4 regions of the Kosakonia sp. SMBL-WEM22 genome follow, and region 2 is predicted to be linked to each of the others. Evidence: predicted binding sites of a transcription regulator. Region 2 holds the regulator's gene; each other region holds the start of a gene.
The links. Region 2 encodes PurR, which represses purine synthesis genes. Its sites were predicted from a motif close to CANGCAAACGTTTGCNTG; they were not measured.
Positions count from the first base shown of each region.

Region 1: the regulator PurR is predicted to act here: its motif matches at 1,653-1,670, upstream of purH (bifunctional phosphoribosylaminoimidazolecarboxamide formyltransferase/IMP cyclohydrolase).
Region 3: the regulator PurR is predicted to act here: its motif matches at 1,778-1,795, upstream of gcvT (glycine cleavage system aminomethyltransferase GcvT).
Region 4: the regulator PurR is predicted to act here: its motif matches at 1,817-1,834, upstream of HF650_RS05565 (nucleoside-specific channel-forming protein Tsx).

Region 1 covers NZ_CP051488.1:4,748,418-4,751,855, forward strand. The annotation lists rRNA gene HF650_RS22910 (16S ribosomal RNA) at 1-1,218, opposite strand, end outside; gene purH (bifunctional phosphoribosylaminoimidazolecarboxamide formyltransferase/IMP cyclohydrolase) at 1,788-3,377, shown strand; gene purD (phosphoribosylamine--glycine ligase) at 3,393-3,438, shown strand, end outside.
Region 2 covers NZ_CP051488.1:2,209,860-2,213,297, reverse strand. The annotation lists gene HF650_RS10490 (MFS transporter) at 1-399, opposite strand, end outside; gene HF650_RS10485 (YnhF family membrane protein) at 566-655, opposite strand; gene purR (HTH-type transcriptional repressor PurR) at 953-1,978, shown strand; gene punR (DNA-binding transcriptional activator PunR) at 1,997-2,908, opposite strand; gene punC (purine nucleoside transporter PunC) at 3,021-3,438, shown strand, end outside.
Region 3 covers NZ_CP051488.1:4,142,933-4,146,370, forward strand. The annotation lists gene gcvP (aminomethyl-transferring glycine dehydrogenase) at 1-47, opposite strand, end outside; gene gcvH (glycine cleavage system protein GcvH) at 179-568, opposite strand; gene gcvT (glycine cleavage system aminomethyltransferase GcvT) at 593-1,687, opposite strand; gene ubiI (FAD-dependent 2-octaprenylphenol hydroxylase) at 2,111-3,313, opposite strand; gene ubiH (2-octaprenyl-6-methoxyphenyl hydroxylase) at 3,324-3,438, opposite strand, start outside.
Region 4 covers NZ_CP051488.1:1,176,579-1,180,016, reverse strand. The annotation lists gene ribD (bifunctional diaminohydroxyphosphoribosylaminopyrimidine deaminase/5-amino-6-(5-phosphoribosylamino)uracil reductase RibD) at 1-531, opposite strand, end outside; gene nrdR (transcriptional regulator NrdR) at 534-983, opposite strand; gene HF650_RS05570 (DUF3251 domain-containing protein) at 1,138-1,680, shown strand; gene HF650_RS05565 (nucleoside-specific channel-forming protein Tsx) at 1,972-2,853, shown strand; gene HF650_RS05560 (ABC transporter ATP-binding protein) at 3,031-3,438, shown strand, end outside.

The DNA.
Region 1 (3,438 bases), 2.5 Mb from region 2:
GGTCGTAAGGGCCATGATGACTTGACGTCATCCCCACCTTCCTCCAGTTTATCACTGGCAGTCTCCTTTGAGTTCCCGGCCTAACCGCTGGCAACAAAGGATAAGGGTTGCGCTCGTTGCGGGACTTAACCCAACATTTCACAACACGAGCTGACGACAGCCATGCAGCACCTGTCTCACAGTTCCCGAAGGCACCAATCCATCTCTGGAAAGTTCTGTGGATGTCAAGACCAGGTAAGGTTCTTCGCGTTGCATCGAATTAAACCACATGCTCCACCGCTTGTGCGGGCCCCCGTCAATTCATTTGAGTTTTAACCTTGCGGCCGTACTCCCCAGGCGGTCGACTTAACGCGTTAGCTCCGGAAGCCACGCCTCAAGGGCACAACCTCCAAGTCGACATCGTTTACGGCGTGGACTACCAGGGTATCTAATCCTGTTTGCTCCCCACGCTTTCGCACCTGAGCGTCAGTCTTCGTCCAGGGGGCCGCCTTCGCCACCGGTATTCCTCCAGATCTCTACGCATTTCACCGCTACACCTGGAATTCTACCCCCCTCTACGAGACTCAAGCCTGCCAGTTTCGGATGCAGTTCCCAGGTTGAGCCCGGGGATTTCACATCCGACTTGACAGACCGCCTGCGTGCGCTTTACGCCCAGTAATTCCGATTAACGCTTGCACCCTCCGTATTACCGCGGCTGCTGGCACGGAGTTAGCCGGTGCTTCTTCTGCGGGTAACGTCAATCGACGCGGTTATTAACCGCATCGCCTTCCTCCCCGCTGAAAGTACTTTACAACCCGAAGGCCTTCTTCATACACGCGGCATGGCTGCATCAGGCTTGCGCCCATTGTGCAATATTCCCCACTGCTGCCTCCCGTAGGAGTCTGGACCGTGTCTCAGTTCCAGTGTGGCTGGTCATCCTCTCAGACCAGCTAGGGATCGTCGCCTAGGTGAGCCGTTACCCCACCTACTAGCTAATCCCATCTGGGCACATCTGATGGCAAGAGGCCCGAAGGTCCCCCTCTTTGGTCTTGCGACGTTATGCGGTATTAGCTACCGTTTCCAGTAGTTATCCCCCTCCATCAGGCAGTTTCCCAGACATTACTCACCCGTCCGCCACTCGTCAGCAAAGCAGCAAGCTGCTTCCTGTTACCGTTCGACTTGCATGTGTTAGGCCTGCCGCCAGCGTTCAATCTGAGCCATGATCAAACTCTTCAATTTAAAGTTTGATGCTCATCGAATTAAACCGTAATGAATTACGTGTTCACCCGTGAGACTTGGTATTCATTTAGTGTCCGAGGACATTAAGAATCCATGTCACCTGAGTGCCCACACAGATTGTCTGATAAATTGTTAAAGAGCAGTTGCGACGCGCTTCAGCGCTCTGTCGCGAGGTGGCGTATATTACGCTTTCCTCTTTCAGAGTCAACCCTCAATTTCAGGATTTTTTCTCTTCCGACTTAACGTCGCTGCAAGCTGTTGTTTGCTTAGCGCCGTGTCGATGGAGGCGCATTATAGGGAGTTCTCCGCACCCCGCAATAGAAAAATGACATAAAAATGACTGACTGCTGCATTCCACAGCAAAAGCCGCCCTTATACGCGTTTACACACAGAGTTATCCACAAAGCGCCAAAAGTGGAAAAATTCCCGAGCGTTGCGCAAACGTTTTCGTTACAATGCCCGCGCAAAATTAATCCGCCCTGCCTGGGGTGTTAGCTGAATCTTCCCATAATAAAGAAGCGAAAATTCAGCTAACGCTCTCTGTTAAAGTCAAATCCAGGGGATTTACCATGCAACAACCTCGTCCAGTCCGCCGCGCCCTGCTCAGTGTTTCTGATAAGGCCGGTATCGTCGAATTCGCCCAGGCGCTCTCCCAGCGCGGCGTCGAACTGCTCTCTACTGGCGGGACCGCTCGTCTGCTGGCAGATAAAGGCCTGCCGGTGACCGAAGTCTCCGACTACACCGGTTTCCCGGAAATGATGGATGGACGCGTAAAAACCCTGCACCCGAAAGTGCACGGCGGTATTCTTGGCCGTCGCGGCCAGGATGATGACATCATGGCGCAGCACGCCATTGCGCCAATCGATATGGTAGTGGTTAACCTCTACCCCTTCGCCCAGACCGTTGCCCGTGAAGGGTGTTCGCTGGAAGACGCCGTTGAGAATATTGATATCGGCGGCCCGACCATGGTGCGCTCCGCCGCGAAGAACCATAAAGATGTCGCCATCGTGGTTAAGAGCAGCGACTACACCACCATCATTAATGAAATGGATGCCAACGATGGCTCGCTGACGCTGGAAACCCGTTTCGACCTCGCGATCAAAGCCTTTGAGCACACCGCCGCTTACGACAGCATGATCGCCAACTACTTCGGCAGCCTGGTACCCGCCTATCATGGAGAGAGCAAAGAGCCAGCCGGCCGCTTCCCGCGCACGTTGAACCTCAACTTCATCAAGAAGCAGGATATGCGCTACGGTGAAAACAGCCACCAGCACGCGGCCTTCTATATAGAAGAAGAGATCAAAGAGGCTTCCGTTGCCACCGCGCAGCAGCTGCAGGGCAAAGCGCTCTCCTATAACAACATCGCCGATACCGACGCGGCGCTGGAGTGCGTAAAAGAGTTTGATGAACCCGCCTGCGTGATTGTGAAACACGCCAACCCGTGCGGCGTTGCCGTTGGCGGCTCGATCCTCGAGGCCTACGACCGCGCTTATAAAACCGACCCAACCTCAGCGTTCGGCGGCATCATTGCCTTCAACCGCGAGTTGGATGCTGAAACGGCGCAAGCCATTATTTCCCGCCAGTTTGTGGAGGTGATTATTGCCCCTTCTGCCACTGAAGAAGCGCTGAGCATCACCGCCACCAAACAGAACGTCCGTGTGCTGGTCTGCGGTCAGTGGGCAGCGCGCGTGCCGGGCCTCGATTTCAAACGCGTTAATGGCGGCCTGCTGGTTCAGGATCGCGATCTGGGCATGGTGACCGCCAATGAGCTGCGCGTGGTCAGCAAGCGCCAACCGACAGAGCAGGAGCTGCGCGATGCGCTCTTCTGCTGGAAAGTGGCGAAGTTCGTTAAATCCAACGCGATCGTCTATGCCAAAGAGAATGTGACCATCGGCATTGGCGCAGGCCAGATGAGCCGCGTCTACTCTGCAAAGATCGCCGGTATCAAAGCCGCGGACGAAGGGCTGGAAGTAAAAGGTTCAGCAATGGCCTCTGACGCCTTCTTCCCGTTCCGTGATGGTATCGATGCCGCCGCCGCTGTCGGCGTGAGCTGCGTTATCCAGCCGGGCGGATCTATCCGCGATGATGAAGTGATTGCCGCCGCCGACGAGCACGGCATCGCGATGATCTTCACCGACATGCGTCACTTCCGCCATTAATCCACGGAGCAGAGAATGAAAGTATTAGTGATTGGTAACGGCGGGCGCGAACACGCGCTGG
Region 2 (3,438 bases):
CGTTGCCACCGCGCTGGCCTGCTTCTCTTTCGCGACAACGCTTGCGGCGACCACCGAGCCAAGCCCGAAGAACGCGCCGTGATTAAGGCTGGTGATAATACGGGCGATCATCAGGGTGGCGTAATCCGGCGCAATGGCGGAGAGCACATTGCCGACGGTGAAAATCGCCATTAAGAAAATCAGCGCATTGCGACGGCCACGATGAGAAAGTAACAGCGTCATCAGCGGCGCGCCCACCATAACGCCGATGGCGTAGGCGCTGATCAGCATCCCCGCCGCTGGAATGGAAACCCCAACGCCCTGCGCAATCACCGGCAGTAATCCCATCGGGGAGAATTCGGTGGTCCCAATCCCAAACGCGCCAATCGCCAGCGCAAGCAGGGGGAAATTTATTTTCATCTTTTGACTCCGAAATGAACATGCGACCCTCAGCCAGGCCGCGAAAAGGCAAAAGTATGACAGCTGTCACAAAAAACAGAAGTGAGCGGGAGGAGAAAAGTTAATTGCGCAACGAGGAACAATGGTGGCGCAAGAATCGAGGGAGAGGGCTCTCCCTCGCATCAGATCAATGCAGTGCAGCGGTCAGCGCGCCGAAAACAATCAGGCTCAGAACGATGACGGTGGTGAAGAGTGAATACTTAAGATCGGTGCTCATCAATTTTTCTCCATTTAATTTCCCCACAAAAAGTGAGCCTGCGCATTTTTGCACAAATTTTCTGAAAAATCTTGCGCGATTTGGCAGCATAAACGTTTTAATACTTCCCCTTTTGCTCAAGATCAGCCAAAATTCGACGCTAAATTTATTAGCGTACCGGCCATTGACTCCCCTCCTGACGTCCAGTGTCGTTTTCCCGGCGTACCGCACTCACTTTGATGAGTTCAGGGTGATTAAAGGCAAACGTTTACCTTGCGAATTATCAGGAGCTTACGATATGGTCTGGAGTAATATCTGATGGCAACGATTAAAGATGTCGCGAAACGAGCAAACGTTTCCACTACAACCGTATCACATGTAATTAACAAAACCCGTTTCGTCGCCGAAGAGACGCGCAACGCCGTCTGGGCGGCAATCAAAGAGCTGCACTATTCGCCAAGCGCCGTCGCCCGCAGCCTAAAAGTGAATCACACCAAATCGATTGGTCTGCTGGCGACCAGCAGTGAAGCGGCCTACTTCGCCGAAATCATCGAAGCGGTTGAGAAGAAGTGTTTCCAGAAGGGCTACACCCTGATCCTCGGCAACGCGTGGAACAGCCAGGAGAAGCAGCGCGCTTACCTGTCGATGATGGCGCAAAAACGTGTCGATGGCCTGCTGGTGATGTGCTCGGAGTACCCGGAAACCGTACTCACCATGCTGGAGGAGTATCGTCATATTCCCATGGTGGTGATGGACTGGGGAGAATCGAAAGCAGACTTCACTGATTCGGTGATTGATAACGCTTTTGAAGGCGGCTATATGGCCGGCCGTTACCTGATTGAGCGCGGGCATCGCGACATCGGCGTGATCCCGGGCCCGCTGGAGCGCAACACTGGCGCAGGTCGTCTGGCCGGTTTTATGAAGGCGATGACCGAGGCGATGATCAACGTGCCCGAGCACTGGATTGTGCAGGGGGACTTTGAGCCGGAATCCGGCTACCGCGCCATGCAGCAGATCCTCGGCCAGTCCTCGCGCCCGACCGCGGTCTTCTGCGGCGGCGACATTATGGCGATGGGCGCGCTCTGCGCCGCCGATGAGATGGGGCTGCGCGTGCCGCAGGATATCTCCGTCATCGGTTATGACAACGTGCGCAACTCACGCTTCTTCACCCCGGCGCTGACGACGATTCATCAGCCGAAAGACTCGCTGGGTGAAACGGCCTTCACCATGCTGCTCGATCGCATTGTGAACAAGCGCGAACAGTCGCAGTCGATTGAAGTGCATCCGCGCCTGGTGGAGCGCCGCTCGGTGGCCGATGGCCCCTTCCGCGACTACCGCCGTTAATCCCTTCCCGCGGGAGCCTTACTCCGGCTCCCGCAGCCACTCTCTATTCAACGTTTCACTGTCGCCCAGATAATCCAGTAGCCAGTTCAGCGCAGGCGACGCCTCGCTTTGTTGCCATGTCAGGCAGCAGGCGGCATCCGGAAACGGGTTTTCCAGCTCAAGCGCCACCCAGTCGCCGCTATCAAGCCGTGGCCGGGCAAAATGGGCTGGCACCATCCCTACACAAAGCCCCGCCGACAGGCACGCTTCCGACGAGGCCCAGTCTGGCACCATCACCCGTTTCTGGTTATCCAGCAGCCAGGTAATACGCTTTGGCAGCGAGCGGGAGGTATCCTCCTGGATCAGCGATGGCCAGTTGCGCAACGTCTCATCGCTTAACGGACCGTTGAGCTGCGCCAGCGGATGCTGACGTGAGACGACACACTTCCAGCTCAGGGTGCCCATATCACGAAAGGCATAGCGGCCACCGACCGGGATCGCCTGCGTGGCCCCAATCGCCAGTTCAACGCGGCCATCGGCGAGCGCATCCCAGACGCCGTTAAACACCTCCTGGTAGACCACCAGCTCGACATCACTGAAGTGGCGATAAAAATCGACAATCATCTGCCGGGTGCGGGCGGGTTTCACAATGTTATCGACAGCAATCGGCAACTGCCCGCGCCAGCCATTGGCGATCTGCTGACACTGCTGGCGGGTGATCACCATTTTTTTGATAACAGATCGCCCCTCCTTTAAAAACCAGACCCCGGCGGGGGTTAATTCTACGTCGCGGTGACGGCGCACAAACAGCGGCACCGCCAGCCACTCCTCCAGCTGACGCACGGTGTAGCTCACCGCTGAGGGCACGCGGTGCAGCTCCTGCGCTGCGCCGCTAAAGCTGCCATTACGCGCTACGGCATCCACCACTTCAAGAGAGTATTCTGACCACATATTTTGCCTGCAAAATTTTTGAAACCAACATGCAAATATTAGCGTTTCACAACCAGGAAAGCACTCCTTACACTTCCCCACCCTGATTACCTGCAATTAAAGAGAAAAGAGAATGCAACCTGGCAAAGGATTTTTAGTCTGGCTCGGGGGGTTAAGCGTGCTGGGCTTTTTAGCCACCGACATGTATCTGCCCGCTTTCAGCGCGATTCAGCAAGATTTAAACACCTCTCCCGCCGTGATCAGCGCCTCGCTGAGCCTCTTCCTGGCCGGATTCGCGGTGGCGCAGCTGCTGTGGGGGCCGCTGTCGGATCGCTATGGTCGCAAGCCAATTCTGCTGACTGGGCTCGCTATTTTCGCCCTCGGCTGCCTCGGAACGATTTGGGTGCGTGACGCTACCTGGCTTCTGGTGCTGCGTTTTGTACAGGCCGTCGGCGTCTGTGCGGCCACCGTTAGCTGGCAGGCGCTGGTGACGGATTACTACCCGGCGCACCGCGTTAACCGTATTTTCGCCACCATTATGCCGCTGGTCG
Region 3 (3,438 bases), 1.9 Mb from region 2:
CCGATAAACGCGGCGTGATGTTCAAGCTGGCTTAAAGTCTGAGTCATGAGCGAGGGTTCCTGAAACGTGCGGTAATAGATAAAACGAAGGACTGGCTTGCCGGGAAGCGCGACGCTTCACCGGCCTGTTGATAGACGTCGATGCTGGCCGGAGACGCGTCGCGCCATCCGGCACACCCTTATTCGTCTTCTAACAGCGCGCTATAGCCGGTTGCGTCTAACAGCGCTTCAACTTCCGCCTCATCGTTAGCCTTGATTTTGAAGATCCAGCCTTCGCCATAGGGCGCGCTGTTCACCAGCTCCGGCGAATCATTCAGGCTGTCGTTAACCGCAACGATTTCACCGCCAATTGGCGCATAAATATCGGATGCTGCTTTTACCGACTCCGCCACGGCGCAGTCGTCGCCAGCGCTAACGGTGGTGCCAACGTCCGGCAGGTCAACAAACACCATATCGCCCAGCAGCTCTTGCGCATGCTCGGTGATACCGACGGTGTAGCTGCCGTCCGCTTCTTTACGCAGCCACTCGTGTTCTTTGCTGTATTTCAGATCGCCTGGTACATTGCTCATTGTTTTCTCTCCAGAAAAATAACGTTACGCGACCGCTTTACCGGCGCGCACAAAAACAGGTTTGATCACTTTGACCGGCATCTCGCGGTTGCGGATCTGCACCACGGCGGTCTCGCCGATCCCTGCCGGAACGCGGGCCAGCGCGATGCTGTAGCCAAGCGTCGGCGAGAAGGTGCCGCTGGTGATCATCCCTTTCTGCACGTTGCCTTGCGCATCGGTGAAGTGCACCGGCAGTTCATTACGCAGCACACCTTTCTCGGTCATCACCAGGCCGACCAGCTGCTCGGTGCCTTTTTCGCGCTGCTGCTCAAGCACATCACGTCCGATAAAGTCGCGATCCTGCGGCTCCCAGGCGATGGTCCAGCCCATATTGGCCGCCAGTGGCGAGACGCCTTCATCCATCTCCTGCCCGTAGAGGTTCATGCCCGCTTCCAGGCGCAGCGTGTCACGCGCGCCCAGTCCGCAGGGTTTTACGCCGGCGTTAAGTAAGCCTTGCCAGAAGTCGGCGGCTTTTTCATTCGGCAGGGCAATCTCGTACCCGGCTTCACCGGTGTAACCGGTGGTGGCGATAAAGAGATCGCCCGCTTCCACGCCGAAGAAGGGTTTCATGCCAGAGACCGCTTCGCGCTGCGCGTCGGTAAACAGGCTGGCGGCTCTCTCCTGCGCATGCGGACCCTGCACCGCGATAAGCGAGAGATCGTCGCGCACGGTGATATCGATGGCATAAGGTTCGGCGTGTTGGGAAATCCAGGAGAGGTCTTTTTCGCGGGTGGCGGAGTTTACAACGAGGCGGAAGAACTCTTCGGTGAAGTAGTAGACGATCAAATCATCAATCACGCCGCCCGAGGCATTCAGCATACCGCTGTAGAGCGCTTTACCGGGTTTGGTTAACTTCGCGACATCGTTTGCCAGCAGATAACGCAGAAATTCACGGGTCCGGCTGCCTTTCAGGTCAACGATGGTCATGTGTGAAACATCAAACATGCCGGCATCGCTGCGCACTGCGTGGTGCTCATCAAGCTGTGAGCCATAATGCAGCGGCATCATCCAGCCGTGGAAGTCGACCATGCGAGCGCCGCATTGGGTATGTTGTTCAAATAAAGGGGTCTGCTGAGCCATCTTTTCCTCATCGAATACGCTGAGCTATCACGTTTTTCGCAGCGCCTTTCCGGCGGCAAAAAAGCGTGTCGATGCCCTGTTACAGGCGGTGACGCAAACGTTCTCTTTGGCCTGAACTTATCACCGAAAGGTGCGCTTAACCATAAGGAAAAACCGGTCATCACATTAGCTTATGACCAAAATGCCCTGAGATAACCGCAGTGGAATATAGCGAAAAATCCCCACAATACGCCGATAAGAGGCCAGTTATGCGTGCTTATCGGGCAGGTAATTAGCATTTACTGCCAGCAAGAAGCAAAAAACCGCGCAAGCCAAAATTAACGACATGAGAAAAACTAATCTGATAATCGGGGTGAAATTAGAATATTTCAAATGAGAGAGGAGCTTCCCTTCCCGGGACCGGGAAGGGAAAGTGTGATGCAGTTAACGTAACCACTCCGGCAGATCGTTAAGGCCTAAAGCCTGGCGCAATAACTGTGGTTTAACGCCGGGAAGCGTATCCGCCAGTTTCAAACCGATATCGCGCAGCAGCTTTTTCGCCGGATTAGAACCAGCAAACAGTTCGCGAAAGCCCTGCATACTCGCCAGCATCATCGCGGCGCTGTGTTTACGGCTGCGCTCGTAACGGCGCAGATAAAGGTGTTGACCGATATCTTTACCGTCGCGGCTTAAACGGCGCAGCTCAGCAATCAGCTCAGCCACATCCATAAATCCGAGGTTAACGCCCTGGCCGGCTAAAGGATGGATGGTATGTGCCGCATCGCCCACCAGCGCTAACCGATGCCCGGCAAACTGCCGCGCATAGCGCCCGGTTAACGGGTAAGTGTGGCGTTCGCTCTCAAGCTCGCACAGACCAAGGCGGTTATCGAAGGCCACGGTCAGCGCCTGGTTGAACGCCTCCGCGCTGCTCTCCTGCATCGCCTTCGCCTGCTCCGGCGGCAACGACCAGACGATCGAGCATAAATGCGGATCGTTCAGCGGCAGAAACGCGAGGATGCCATCATTATGGAAAACCTGGCGCGCGACAGCCTGGTGCGGCTCGGCGGTGCGGATCGTCGCCACCAGCGCGTGATGGTGATAATCCCAGTAGGTGAGCGGAATATCCGCACGGTTGCGCAGCCACGAGTTAGCGCCGTCGGCACCAACGACCAGACGCGCCGTCAGCATGGTGCCCTCTTTCAGGGTCAGGAACGCTTCGTTCTCACCCCACGCAACCTGCTGTAACTCCGCTGGCGCAATCAGGGTGACATCTTTGCACTGCTGCGCCTGATCCCACAGCGCCTGGTGAATGCGCGTGTTCTCAATGATGTAACCCAGATGGCTGTAACCCATACTCAGATCATCAAAAGAGATGCGCCCGAAGCTGTCTTTCTCCCACACTTCCATGCCGTGATAGCAGCCGACCGGCCCGGCAACAATGCCCGACCAGACGCCGAGATAGGTGAGCAATTTTTCACTGGCGGCGTTAATCGCCGAGACGCGAAGCGCCGGAGGGGCATCCGCAGCCTGCGGCTCGGGAACCGACTGCTCCAGCACCGCCACGCGCAGCCCGCTCCCTTGCAGGCCGCAGGCTAATGCCAGCCCCACCATGCCGCCGCCGACAATCGCAACATCAACACTCTGCACTCTTAGCTCCTTAACGGGCGACCCAACCGAGGGTTCGTTGCGCCAGCGCATCACGCGCCGGGGTAAATAGTTCCATCGCCATCAACCCGAGGTTGCGCCCAACAACGAGCGGCGCCCAGCGGTTG
Region 4 (3,438 bases), 1.0 Mb from region 2:
GCGCGCCTGTGCGGAGGTGATCCACTGGCTTTCGCCGCTCGCCATCGCCGTGCGCCCGTCCAGCGATGCGCCGAGCTTAAGCTGCACATAGGGAAAACCGGTGCGCATTCGTTTGAGAAAGCCTTTATTCAGCGCTTCGGCCTCGCTCATCATCAGGCCGTGGCTCACCTCAATCCCGGCCTGCTGCAGACGATAGAGTCCACGCCCGGCGACCTGCGGATTGGGGTCCTGCATGGCGGCAACCACCCGCGTTACCCCGGCGGCAATAAGCGCATCGCAGCAGGGCGGCGTGCGCCCGTGATGGCTGCAGGGCTCCAGCGTCACATAGGCGGTGCCGCCGTGCGCGCGGTCGCCCGCCATACGCAGAGCATGCACTTCCGCATGCGGCTCGCCGGCGCGGTAGTGAAAACCTTCGCCGACGATTTCGCCATCGTTAACGATCACGCAGCCGACGCGCGGATTCGGATGGGTGGTAAAGCGGCCGCGCTGCGCCAGTTTCAGCGCGCGTGCCATATAGATTTCATCCTGCATGCTCAGTCCTGTAGACGGGCGATCTCTTCGCCAAATTCGCGGATATCCTCGAAGCTGCGGTAGACGGAGGCAAAGCGCACATAGGCCACTTTATCGAGCTTTTTCAACTGCTCCATCACCAGATTGCCGATCATCTTACTCGGCACTTCGCGTTCGCCGGTTGCGCGAAGTTGCGATTTAATATTGTTTAGCGCCATTTCTACGTCATCGGCGCTGACCGGGCGCTTCTCCAGCGCTTTCAACATGCCGCTGCGCAGCTTCTCTTCATTAAACGGTTCACGCACATCATTGCTTTTCACCACGCGCGGCATCACAAGCTCTGCCACTTCGAAGGTGGTGAAACGCTCATTGCAAACCAGACACTGCCGGCGGCGGCGAACAGATGAACCTTCTCCCACCAGACGGGAATCGATGACTTTGGTGTCCACGGCGAAACAGAATGGGCAATGCATACGGGGTCCTGACGTGAGAGTTGACTGAAATCTATTTTAACCTGAAGTGGCATGACAACAAAGGCAGACCCTTTTTTGAGACAATGGATCGATGGCAAGGCCGCGGTTGCGATCTACCATTACAGCGATCCTCCCCTTCAAGGAAACAGACGCAATGACAAGACGTTACCTAAGAACACTGTTGCTGGGAAGCCTTTTCACCCTCAGCGCCTGCGCGCCGCAAAGCGAAGTCCGCCAGCTCCACCAAAGCGTCAGCACGCTCAATAAAGAGATGAGCAAGCTGAATCAGGAGACGGTTAAAATTACACAGCAAAACAGCCTTAACGCCAAATCCGGCAGCGGCGCCTACCTGCTGCCCGGTGCCAATACGCCTGCGTTACTGAAAAGCCAGATTGGCACACTGCGTATGTCGCTGAAAGATATGGCACCAAACGCCGCCGGAACACGCGTTGTGCTGCACATTCAAGGCCAGTCCAACGATCCGCTGCCCGCTTTTAGCGGCACCATTGAGTATGGCCAACTCCAGGGTACTACCGAGAGCTATCAGGAAGTGAATGTGCAGAATCAGCTGATCAACGCTCCGGCCAGCACGCTGGCACCGAGCGATGTCGATATTCCTTTGCAGCTTGATGGCATTTCGCCTGAGCAACTCGGCTTTGTGCGTATTCACGATATCCAGCCAGCTAACGTTCAGTAACCCCCTTCTGCGGGCGGGCCACTCGCCCGCTCTTTCACGCCTGCGCTTTTCAGTCACTTTTTATTCCTGATACTCATAAATTGGCATTATCAATAAATGCCAGTACAATCGCCGCCGTTCAAACCACGCAAACGTGAACGCAATCGATTACGTATATGTCAATAATGTGAAACACCACATATTTTTGTGAGCGCGGATACTTATAATAGGCGCGCAGAAATATGAAACATTTAGCAATTTAATGCGTGCTTACTTTCACTCCCGTCTGGGATCTTAATCAGTGGCGTAATGATGAAAAAAACTCTCCTCGCAGCCGGTGCCGCACTGGCGCTTACCGCATCTTTCTCTGCCAGCGCAGAGGAAACCAGCAAATCTGAATTTGTCTCCGACTGGTGGCATCAGAGCGTGAACGTGGTAGGCAGCTACCACACCCGCTTCGGGGCTATTCCGCGTAACGATACCTATCTGGAATATGAAGCCTTCGCCAAGAAAGATTGGTTCGACTTCTACGGCTACCTGGATGCGCCGGTCTTCTTCGGCGGTAACTCCGGCGCGAAAGGGATCTGGAACCACGGCTCGCCGCTGTTTATGGAGATCGAACCGCGCTTCTCCATTGATAAGCTGACCAACACCGATCTGAGCTTCGGACCATTCAAAGAGTGGTACTTCGCCAACAACTACATTTACGATATGGGGCGCAACGCTGGCGGTCGTCAGAGCACCTGGTACATGGGTCTTGGCACCGATATCGACACCGGCCTGCCGATGAGCCTCTCGCTGAACGTCTACGCAAAATACCAGTGGCAGAACTATGGCGCAGAGAACGAAAACGAGTGGGACGGCTACCGTTTCAAAGTGAAATACTTTGTGCCGATCACCCCACTGTGGGGCGGCCAGCTGAGCTATATCGGCTTTACCAACTTTGACTGGGGCTCCGATCTCGGCAATCGCCGCTACTACAACAATGGCCAGCAGCAGCGTACCAGCAACTCGATCGCCTCAAGCCACATCCTCGCGCTGAGCTACGATCACTGGCACTACTCCGTAGTCGCCCGTTACTGGCACAACGGCGGCCAGACCAAAGATGATGCGATCCTGAACTACGGCGCGGGCGATTTCAGCGCCCGCACTACCGGCTGGGGTGGCTACCTGGTGGTCGGTTACAACTTCTGATTCTGCTCTCTGCAAAAGCCGACCACGGGTCGGCTTTTTTATCGCCTGAGCGGCGCTGAATAAAAATCCGAAAACAGACCTTTCCAGTACATTAGTACCAATCCTCCCCATCCAATGCTCTACGTCATGCTTTAGAATCCGCTCCTGAGAGGAATTTACTCTAAGGAAAAGAGAACCATGTGGGCCGTAGAAATGGAGGGCATCAGTAAGAAATATTTACTGGGCCAGGTGTGGGTTGATGCCCTTAAAGACGTCACGCTCAATATTGCAGCACATCGCTTTACCGTCCTGTCCGGGCAATCCGGCAGTGGCAAAACAACGCTACTCAATTTAATCGGTGGCATCGATCGGCCCGATAGCGGGTATCTGACGATTGCCGGCCAGCCGATGGCCGAGCTGGATGACGACCAGTGCAGCGACTTTCGCGCCCGCCACCTCGGCTTTATCTTCCAGAATTTCAACCTTATTCCTGTGCTGACCGTGCGCGAGAATGTCGAAGTTCCGCTGCTGATCCACCATAAAAATCCCGCCTGTCGCCAGCAGCTTATCGATGAGATGCTCGATCATGTTGGTCTGGCACATAAG